Regions from separate parts of the Halomonas sp. GD1P12 genome, predicted to be linked through region 2. Evidence: predicted binding sites of a transcription regulator. Region 2 holds the regulator's gene; the other holds the start of a gene.
What was found. The regulator FNR, encoded in region 2, switches genes on or off when oxygen is low (the NO sensors DNR and NnrR bind a similar motif). The targets are predictions, from matches to a motif close to TTGATNTANATCAA.
Positions count from the first base shown of each region.

Region 1 (5,073 bases), 710 kb from region 2:
GGGTGCGACCCACGAGGTCAAGGTGCCGTTCGATCGTTCCCTGAGCGTGGGCACCGTGCAGTGGACGAGCAAGGAGCAGGCGGCCAAAGCGCTGGACGCCGCCTGGGCGTCGTTCCCGCGCTGGGACGACACGCCGGTTTCTGAGCGCGCTGCGATGTTGCGCCGGCTGGCGGATCTCATGGAAGAGCACATGCCGGAGCTGATGACGCTGTGCTCACGTGAAGGCGGCAAGCTTTTGACCGACGGCGTCGACGAAATCAAGGAAGCGGTGGATTTTTGCCGCTACTACGCCATGCGCGCCGAGGAGTCCTTTGGTGAGGTGATCGAGCTGCCCGGCCCGACCGGTGAGTCCAACCGCCTGACCATGGGCGGCAAGGGCGTGTTCGCCGCGATCAGCCCGTGGAACTTCCCGGTGGCGATCTTCTGCGGCCAGATCGTCGCCGCCGCGGTCGCTGGCAACACCGTACTCGCCAAGCCCGCCGAGCAGACCTCGATCATCGCCCACCGTGTGGTCGAGCTCATGCACGAGGCCGGCATCCCGCGCGACGTGGTACAGCTTCTGCCCGGCGACGGCCCGACCGTGGGCAGCGTGCTGAGCGGCGATTCGCGCATTACCGGCGTGGTCTTCACCGGCGGCACCGACACCGCGCAGCTGATCAACCGCTCGCTCGCCGCGCGCGAAAACGCGCCGCTGCCGACGCTGATCGCCGAAACCGGCGGCATGAACGCGATGATCGTGGACTCCAGCGCCCTGCCGGAACAGGTGGTGGTCGATGTGATCCAGTCCGCGTTTCAAAGCGCCGGCCAGCGCTGCTCGGCACTGCGCGTGCTTTACCTGCAGGATGACATCGCCGACCGGGTCATCGAGATTCTCCAGGGCGCGATGAACGAGCTGCGCATCGGCGACCCGCGCGATCTCGGCACCGACGTCGGCCCGGTGATCGACGAGGAAGCTCGCGAAGGGCTGATGGCGCACATCGAAAAGCTCAAGGGCGAGAACCGTCTGGTCGCCGAAACGCCGATGGCGGCTCAGTACACCCAGAACGGCACCTTCGTGGCGCCGGTGGCCTTCACCATCGACAGCATCGAGGCGCTCGAGCGCGAGCAGTTCGGACCAGTACTGCACATCGTGCGCTATAAAGCCCGCGACATCGAAAAGGTGATCGATACCATCAACGCCCGCGGCTACGGGCTCACCTTCGGCGTTCACAGCCGCAACGAGTCGTTCGCTGCCCACATCGCCAAGCGCATTCGTGTCGGCAACGTCTATATCAACCGCAACATCATCGGCGCGGTGGTGGGCGTGCAGCCCTTCGGCGGCCAGGGCCTCTCCGGCACCGGCCCGAAGGCGGGCGGCCCGCACTACCTGCAGCGCTTCGTCACCGAGAAAACCATCACCAACAATACGGCGGCACTCGGCGGCAACGCCTCGCTGCTGGCCCTTGGTGACGAATAGCGTGTGACGAATAGCGTGTGATGAATAAAAACCTTGACCTTCACCCCTTCAGGGGGTGAAGTAAAATTGACTGCTCGGCCGGCGAATCGCTTTTGAGTCGATAACAATAAGTCGCGCCGATCTTTACTTAAAATCCAAAGGGGAACTTCCATGGCTATTGGCGTGTGGATCAGTCTTTTCGCTTATTTTGCGCTCATGGTGGGCATCGGCCTCTATGCCATGCGCACCTCGACCTCCACCTCCGAGGACTACGTGCTCGGCGGGCGAACCTTGAGTCCGAAAGTAGCCGCGCTCTCCGCCGGCGCCTCGGACATGAGCGGCTGGCTGCTGTTGGGCCTGCCCGGGGCGATGTTCGTCTCGGGGCTGGGCTCGGCCTGGATCGGTATCGGCCTGTTCGTGGGCGCGTTTTTCAACTGGCTGTTGGTGGCACCGCGCCTGCGTGAGCAGACCGTGCATTACGGCAACGCCATCACCATTCCGGCGTTTTTGGCCAACCGCTTTCCGACGCGGGCGCTGTCGCTTCGCACGGTGTCGGCAATCGTCATCGTGGTCTTCTTCGCGGTCTATACCGCATCGGGCCTGGTCGCCGGTGGGCGGCTGTTCGAGAGCGCTTTCGCCGGGGTGATCAACCTGGGTGGGTTCAGCGACTACGGTACCGGCATCATCATCACGCTCGGCGTGGTGCTGGTCTATACCGTGGTCGGCGGCTTTCTTGCGGTCAGCCTGACGGACTTCGTGCAGGGCTGTATCATGATGCTGGCGCTGATCATCATGCCGGCGGTGGTGCTGTTCGGCGAAGGCGGCGGCGGCTTCACTCAGGCCTCGCAAACCCTCAACGAGGTCGACCCGACGCTGCTCTCCTGGACGGACGGGCTCACCTTCATCGGCTGGCTCTCCGCAGTCACCTGGGGGCTTGGTTACTTCGGTCAGCCGCACATCATCGTGCGCTTCATGGCCATTCGCAGCCTCAAGGACGTGCCGATCGCACGCAACATCGGCATGAGCTGGATGGCGGTGTCGCTGATCGGTGCGGTATCGCTGGGTATCTTCGGGCGCGCCTACGCCATCCGTAACGGCATGGACGTGGAAAACCCGGAGACGATCTTCATCATCCTCGCAGACCTGCTCTTCCACCCGCTGATCACCGGCTTCCTCTACGCGGCGCTGCTGGCGGCGGTGATGAGTACCATTTCGAGCCAGCTGCTGGTCGCCTCGTCGTCGCTGACCGAAGACTTCTACCGGCTGTTCTTGCGCAAGGAGGCCTCCGAGAAAGAGACCGTGACCGTGGGCCGAGTGAGCGTGGCGCTGGTGGGGATCGTTGCCGCGATCATCGCCTCCGACCCGGAGTCTCAGGTACTGGGGCTGGTGAGTAACGCCTGGGCAGGTTTCGGCGCGGCCTTCGGTCCGCTGATTCTGCTGTCGCTGATGTGGTCGCGCACCAACGGCGCCGGTGCCATTGCCGGTATGGTGGTGGGTGCAGTGACCGTGATGCTCTGGATCACGCTGGGCTTCAACGCCGAATTTCTGGGCGGGCCGGGCATCTACGAGATCATCCCGGGCTTCATCGCCTCGTTCATCGCGATCATGGTGGTTAGTAGCGCCACTCGCGATGCCGGCGAGTATCGCCATATCGAACGCTAGTCGCCCAGACGCTTGCAAGGCCACCTTCGGGTGGCCTTTTTTGTACCCCGTCGCTTAAGTCGTTGAGCCAGATCAAAAAGGCCCTCTGCCGCTGGCGTTACGCTGTACCAACGCTATCAGCGCCAAACGTCACGCTATCACGAGGGAAGCATCATGGGTCGACTCTGGACTACCACTATCACTGCCACCGGGTTCGCCGCGGCCGCCCTCATTACCAGCACCCCGGCGCTGGCCTACGGCCAGGGCGATTTCTTCACCCGCATCGGGGTCGCCAAGGTCGCCCCTAAAAGTGATAACGGCACGCTCGATACGGCGCTGGGCGACCTTGGTGTCGATGTCGAGGATAAGTCGGGCTTCGCCTTTACACTCGGCTACCGTTTTCACGACAAGCTCGGCGTCGAGCTGCTCGCCGCCCTCCCCTTCGAGCACGACGTTCGCTTGAACGGCGACAACATCGCCTCGACCAAACACCTGCCACCGACGCTGACACTGCAGTACTACCCGCTCGGCGGCACCCAGTCGCGGGTTCAGCCTTACGTCGGCGCCGGGGTCAACTACACCCGTTTTTCAAGCGAGGAAGTAGATATCGACGGCGTGGGGCTGGCGCTGGACGACAGCTGGGGCGCGGCGGGACAGCTTGGACTCGATCTGATCATCGACGAGCACTGGAGCTTGAACGCTGCGGCCTGGTACCTGGATATCGAAAGCGACGCCACCGTGGCGGGAAGCGCGGCCGGCAGTATCGACATCGACCCGGTGGTGGTCATGGCGGGGATTGGCTACCGCTTCTAGCCCATGGATCGTTCAAACGCTTGCAAAAAGAAAGCCCGACGCTCGACGCCGGGCTTTTGGCATGCCAGTGCTTAACAGGTAAGCGGCATTTCTAGCCTTCGGTCACGACCTTGTCGACGCGCTCGACGGCCTGAACGACCAGCAGTTGATCGCTTGCGCGCACCTTCTCCTGCTGAAGATAGGCGGCGACCGCCGGGGCGACCTCGCACTTTGCCGGCATTCGCGCCTTGGCCTCGACCAGCGCGTCGAGTCTTGCGATGAAGACGAAGCGCAGCCACTGCGGCAGCGACATGGTATCGACGCAAAATGGCTGACGGCTCTCGAACGCCGGGGCATCCGGGGTGGGCATACGCCAGAGGCCGGCCGCCTTCATCGCGGCTTCGAGCTCGCGCAGCGACTGGTGAAGCGATGGATGTACGCTCATAAGCTCCTGGGGAGTCGGTGCATGAACGTGCCATTATCGCCTTTTCGCGCCCGCGTTGCCATGAGGGCGCGCATCGCTTTGCCGCCACTTTTACGGTTATCCACGGATTCACAGAAAACCTGCAAGAGGCTGTGGATAAACTATGGAAAGGTGACGAGACGCTTACGGCGATGGGCCCTGGGTCAAGTTGTTCAATTTTTGATCATCAAGAGGCGTCAGCGCGCAAACTCCGGCTGACACCGGGAGCGGCTCAAGGTAGAGTGCCCGTTCGCGAAAGGAAAGGATCACATGCAAGCACTGAATACCCTGGACGAGTTCTTTAAGCGAAGCGGCGCCGAGGTGGCCATTTACCATATGGGCCGACGCGTCACCCCGTGCCCGCGAGAGACGCTGGCCGCCTTCGAGCGCGGTGAGACGGCTTGGCCCATGCCCTGGCAGGGGCAGGCGCGCGTGGCCGTCGCGTTTCGCATCGGCGACATGGCCGAGCCCGCGATCTGGTTTCTCGCCTTTGCCCTCGACGAACAGGGCATGCTGTCGCCGGCTTCCCGCGACGGCTTTTTGAACCGCCTGGTGGAAACCCTGGGGCGTAACGTGGCAAACGTTGGTCAGAATGAGGCGAGCAGTGAGCACTTCATGCAGGACAACCCCCTGGCCTTCACCCCGAGCCTGCCGTTTCAGGCCATGCTCAACGCTCGCGCCACCTTCGACCAGCATCTTCCCGCCAGCCAGCACTTCGAGCCGGTGGAGGCTTACCTGAGCG
Region 1 is NZ_CP107007.1:1,359,539-1,364,611, reverse strand. Features, by position in the region: gene putA (bifunctional proline dehydrogenase/L-glutamate gamma-semialdehyde dehydrogenase PutA) at 1-1,456, shown strand, start outside; gene putP (sodium/proline symporter PutP) at 1,607-3,097, shown strand; gene OCT39_RS06330 (OmpW/AlkL family protein) at 3,251-3,889, shown strand; gene OCT39_RS06325 (YqcC family protein) at 3,981-4,313, opposite strand; gene OCT39_RS06320 (DUF3549 family protein) at 4,602-5,073, shown strand, end outside.
Region 1: OCT39_RS06330 (OmpW/AlkL family protein) is a predicted target of FNR. The motif match lies at 3,160-3,173, and genes of this name have one in related genera.

Region 2 (5,073 bases):
TGAGCCCGCGTCTGGTCCGCGTGGTCGAGGCGCTCTCGCTTGCCCGTGCCACCCGCCGGGTGATGCGCCAGAACATCGCCTGGTCGGTCGCTTACAACGGTTTGGCGCTGCCGTTGGCCGCACTCGGCCTCGTGCCGCCCTGGCTTGCCGCGCTCGGCATGTCGCTGAGCTCGCTGGTGGTCGTCGGCAACGCCCTGCGGCTGAAACACGGCGCGCGCGGTCGCCGTCAGCATCTGCCCGCTCATCACTGGGAGCCCGCATGACGAGTCTTTATCTGTTGATTCCGCTGTCGCTTTTACTGCTGGCGCTGGCCGTCTGGGCATTTTTCTGGGCGGTGAGCAACGATCAGTTCGACGACCTCGACGGCCCCGCCCATCGCATCCTGTTCGATGACGACCTGGCCGCACCCCCCAGTCGCCGCCGGGCAAAAGCGCCCGCCGAGCGCGACGAGCCGCGCCGGTGAACCCCACCGGCTTCGATCTACCCCCGCTGCTTGCCGCCTGGGTATTTGGCCTGCTCGGCGGGGCCCACTGCATCGGCATGTGCGGCGGCATCATGAGTGCTTTGGCCTTTGCGGTGCCGCCGAGCATGCGCCGCCCCGCGCGCATGGCCGGGTTGATGCTGGGCTACAACCTCGGGCGCATCGCAAGCTACATGGTGGCCGGGACACTTGCCGCCGTGCTCGGCACGCTGGTCACCCTCGCCCCCGCCGCGCGAGTGGTGCTCGAGGCCTTCGCCGCGGTGATGCTAATCCTCATGGCGCTCTATATCGCCAACTGGTGGAAGGGGCTTTTGGCGCTGGAAGGGCTGGGGCGAAGGCTTTGGCGCGTCATCGAGCCGCTGGGCCGGCGGCTGATGCCGGTGGTGCGCCTGCCCCAGGCGGTGGCGCTCGGCGCGCTCTGGGGTTGGCTGCCCTGCGGGCTGGTGTACTCGATGCTCGCCTGGAGCATGGCCACCGCCGCCCCGGCCCAGGGGGCGCTGTTGATGGGCGCCTTTGGTTTGGGAACGCTGCCGGCACTGCTGGCTACCGGCCTGGCCGCGCGAGCGCTTTCAAACCTCATTCGCCACCCCGCGACCCGCACCCTGGCCGCGCTCGTCATCATCAGCTTCGCACTCTACCAGCTTGGGACGCTCTGGCCCCAGGCGGCGCATCACTGAGCGTTTGCCCGGCGCGTTTGTCGGGCTTTCTTGACCTGACGCAAGAAGCCGCCAAGCGCGCCGGGGTATCTTTTAGGCCGCCATCGAACGAACCTGGCGTTCGTTTCTCTGACCGGGAGCCTCCATGCCGACCTGCGCCCACGCAACCGCTGCCCCCTTTGCCCCCGTTTGGGACGAGGCGCTCGTGCGCCGCTACGACACGAGCGGGCCGCGCTACACCTCCTACCCAACGGCGCTGGCCTTTCACGACGGCTTTACGTGTGATGACTTCACCCAGGCGCTTTCGCGCAGCAACCCAAGCGGCCGGGCGCTTTCGCTCTACGTGCACATCCCGTTTTGCGAGAAGATCTGCTTCTACTGCGCCTGCAACAAGATCGCCACCAAAAACCGTCAGCTCGCCGAGCCGTACCTTTCACGCCTCGACCGGGAGATGGTGCTCGCCGCGCGCCACGTGGACACCTCGCGCCCGGTCGAGCAGCTTCACTGGGGCGGCGGCACGCCAACCTTTTTGACGCTGTCGCAAATGGGCGATTTGATCGATCGATTGGATGCCCGCTTCGGGCTCTCGAGCGACCCGCACCGCGATTACGCCATCGAGATCGACCCGCGCGAGGCGGACGTGTTCACCCTGCGCCATCTGCAGTCGCTCGGCTTCAACCGACTGAGCCTGGGTGTGCAGGACCTGGACCCGGACGTGCAGCGCGCCATCAACCGCGTCCAGCCAAGGCAGCTGACCGAAACGCTGATGGACGAGGCGCACCGGCTCGGCTTTGGCTCGCTCAACGTGGATTTGATTTATGGCCTTCCACGCCAGAGCGAGCGCCGCTTTGCCGATACGCTCTCTCAGGTGATCGAGCTGGGGCCGGCCAGGCTTTCGCTTTTCAACTACGCCCACCTGCCCGCGCGCTTCGCGCCGCAGCGGCGCATCGATGAAGCCGAGCTTCCCGGCGCTGACGAAAAACTCGCCATGTTGCGTAAAAGCATCGAAATGCTGGCCAGTGCGGGCTACGTGCATATCGGCATGGATCACTTCGCCCTGCCCGAGGACAGCCTGGCGATCGCCCAGCGCGAGGGCACGCTTGCGCGTAACTTCCAGGGCTACTCGAGCCACGCGCAGTGCGATCTGATCGGGCTGGGCGTGTCGGCCATTTCGCGTATCGATGACGTTTACGCGCAAAACCCGGTCAAGCTCGACGACTACGCCGCGGCGCTCGATGAGGGGCGACTGGCGACCTGCAAGGGCCTTCGCTTGAGCCAGGACGATCTGATTCGCCGCGCGGTGATCGAGCGGCTGATGTGCGATATGCGCCTGGACCTGGCCTTGATCAGCGCGCGCTTTGACATCGACGCCGAGGCTTACTTTGCTGATGCGCTGTCACGGCTCGCCCAGGCCGAACGTGACGGTTTGATCGAGCGCACGGGCGCGGTGTTGAACGTGACGCCAATCGGTCGGCTGTTGATCCGCCATCTGGCGATGGCCTTCGACGCTCATCTGTCGGCGCCGCTCGCCCAGCGCTACTCAAGAATCCTATAATGGGCACCTACGGTTTATAAGGAGATGGTAATGTCGACTCCCGCCCGCCAGCGCTCGGCGCTTTTGCAAGCCCCTCGCTGTCAGACCTGTAGCCTGAGCTCGCTGTGCCTGCCGCTGGCGCTTCAGATCGAGGATATCAGCCAGTTCGACGCGATCATTCGCCGCCGCGCGCCGCTCAAAAAGGGCGAGGCGCTGTTTCATCAGGGCGAGCGTTTTTCGAGCGTCTTTGCGGTGCGCTCGGGCAGTCTCAAGCAGGTCACCAGCGAAGGCTCGGGCTTCGAGCAGCTCACCAACTTCTACCTGCCAAGCGAGCTGGTGGGCCTCGACGGCATCGACGAAGAGACCTACCCGGGCAGCGTAATTGCGCTGGAAACCACCACCGTGTGCGAAATTCCCTTCAAGCATCTGGACACGCTTTCCGAGGAGCTTCCCGAACTCAGGACCCAGCTTTATCGCAGCATGAGCAAGGAGCTTCGCGACGACCGGCGCATGATGCGCCTTTTATCGCGCAAGACCGCCGACCAGCGCCTGGCGACCTTTCTCACGACGCTCTCGGATCGCTTTCGCCGCCGCGGCTACTCGCCCTACAGCTTTCGCCTCTCCATGGCGCGGGCGGATATCGGCAACTACCTTGGCTTGGCCGTCGAGACGGTCAGCCGCATTCTGAGCCGCCTTCAAAGCCAGCAGGTCGTCGCGGTATCCGGGCGGGAAGTGAACATTCTGGACATGGCCAGGCTCATTACCCTGGCCGATGAGGAAGCGGTAAACTGACGCTGGATCAGCCCAGGTTGAGCGCCGAAATACGCCCGGCCTTGAGTTCGGCCTGTTTGGCCTCGAGCCCCTGGAAGTCAAAAAGCGCGCGGTCGGCCAGCTGCGAAGGCGCCACGTTGGTGACCGCCTTGAACATGCTTTCGAGCCGACCCGGGAATTTCCTGTTCCACTCGGCGAGCATCTTCTTGACCTCCTGGCGCTGCATGTTCGGCTGCGAGCCGCACAGGTTGCAGGGAATGATCGGAAATTCCATCAGCCGCGAGAACTCGGCGATGTCCGCTTCCTTGCAGTAAGCCAGCGGGCGAATGACGATGTTCTTGCCGTCATCAGAGAGCAGTTTCGGCGGCATGGACTTTAGCGAGCCGCCGAAGAACATGTTCAAAAACAGCGTTTCGAGAATGTCTTCGCGGTGATGGCCCAGCGCGATCTTGGTCGCACCGATCTCTTCAGCGAAGCCGTAGAGCGAGCCGCGTCTGAGCCGTGAGCAGAGCGCGCAGGTCGTCTTGCCCTCCGGCGTTTTCTCCTTCACCACCGAGTAGGTATCGCGCTCGAGGATGTGGTACTCCACGCCCTGGGCGTCGAGGTAGCGCGGCAGCACGTGCTCGGGGAACCCCGGCTGCTTCTGATCGAGATTCACCGCCACCAGCGAAAAGTTCACCGGCGCGTTGCGCTGCAGATTGCGCAAAATCTCGAGCATGGTGTAGCTGTCCTTGCCGCCGGACAGGCACACCATCACCCGGTCGCCTTCGTCGATCATGTTGTAATCGAGAATGGCGTTGCCGACCTCGCGCCGAAGCCTTTTCTGCAACTTGTTGAATTCGCGCTTCTGTTTGACGTCGTGAAGCTCGGCTGAACCGTTGGACGCGACAGCTTCCAACGCGACGGGGTCGAAGTGATCGGGTTGCTGCATGGTGTACGCACTGCCGGTGATGAGGATAAGGCGCTCATTCTATCAAGACTCCCGCCCCCACCCAATAACGTCGAGCGCCGCTCACGCCTCGAGCGCGGCGTCGCGCGTAAGACGCATGTATAAAAGCGCGCAGGCGCTCGCCTCGCCCAGAAGCGACGTCGCACCGGGGGGCGTCAGCCGCGCATGGCGAAGCGCCTGGTCGAGATCCGGCGCCAGCCGGGGGTCGATCGACGAGCGCTTCTGACGGCGCTGGTAGAGGCGTTCGATATCGACCTGGGCGTTGGGCAGCTCGAAACCCAGCCGCTGGTCGAACAGCCGGTTGACCGGCCCAAGCGTTTGATCGAGCCCCCACCCAACGACCGGACGATTGCCAATGAACTCGGCGAGCGTGGCGATGTTTTCCGCCGTGGGCGCCATGAGCGCCGGGGTCGGATGCTCCACCTGGTGGCGGCGCAGCGCACGCCTTGCCACCGTGTGGCGATCGGCAAGCGTTGCCACCCAGGCGTTTTGGGTCAGCACGCGGCGCTCGTTGAACACCACTGCGGCCACGCTCAAAATCGGATCGGTCGGGGCGAAGCGAAACGCCAGCGCCACCAGCTCCTCGCCAAGATAAGGATGGAACAGCCACTCGAAGGGCGAACCGGCCAGCCGTCGGCGGTCGCTCTCGCGCTTGAACAAGCTACGCAGCGAGCCGCCAAAG
Region 2 is NZ_CP107007.1:652,633-657,705, reverse strand. Features, by position in the region: gene OCT39_RS03100 (heavy metal translocating P-type ATPase) at 1-263, shown strand, start outside; gene ccoS (cbb3-type cytochrome oxidase assembly protein CcoS) at 260-463, shown strand; gene OCT39_RS03090 (sulfite exporter TauE/SafE family protein) at 460-1,158, shown strand; gene hemN (oxygen-independent coproporphyrinogen III oxidase) at 1,283-2,692, shown strand; gene fnr (fumarate/nitrate reduction transcriptional regulator Fnr) at 2,723-3,463, shown strand; gene ttcA (tRNA 2-thiocytidine(32) synthetase TtcA) at 3,471-4,373, opposite strand; gene OCT39_RS03070 (DNA polymerase III subunit epsilon) at 4,455-5,073, opposite strand, start outside.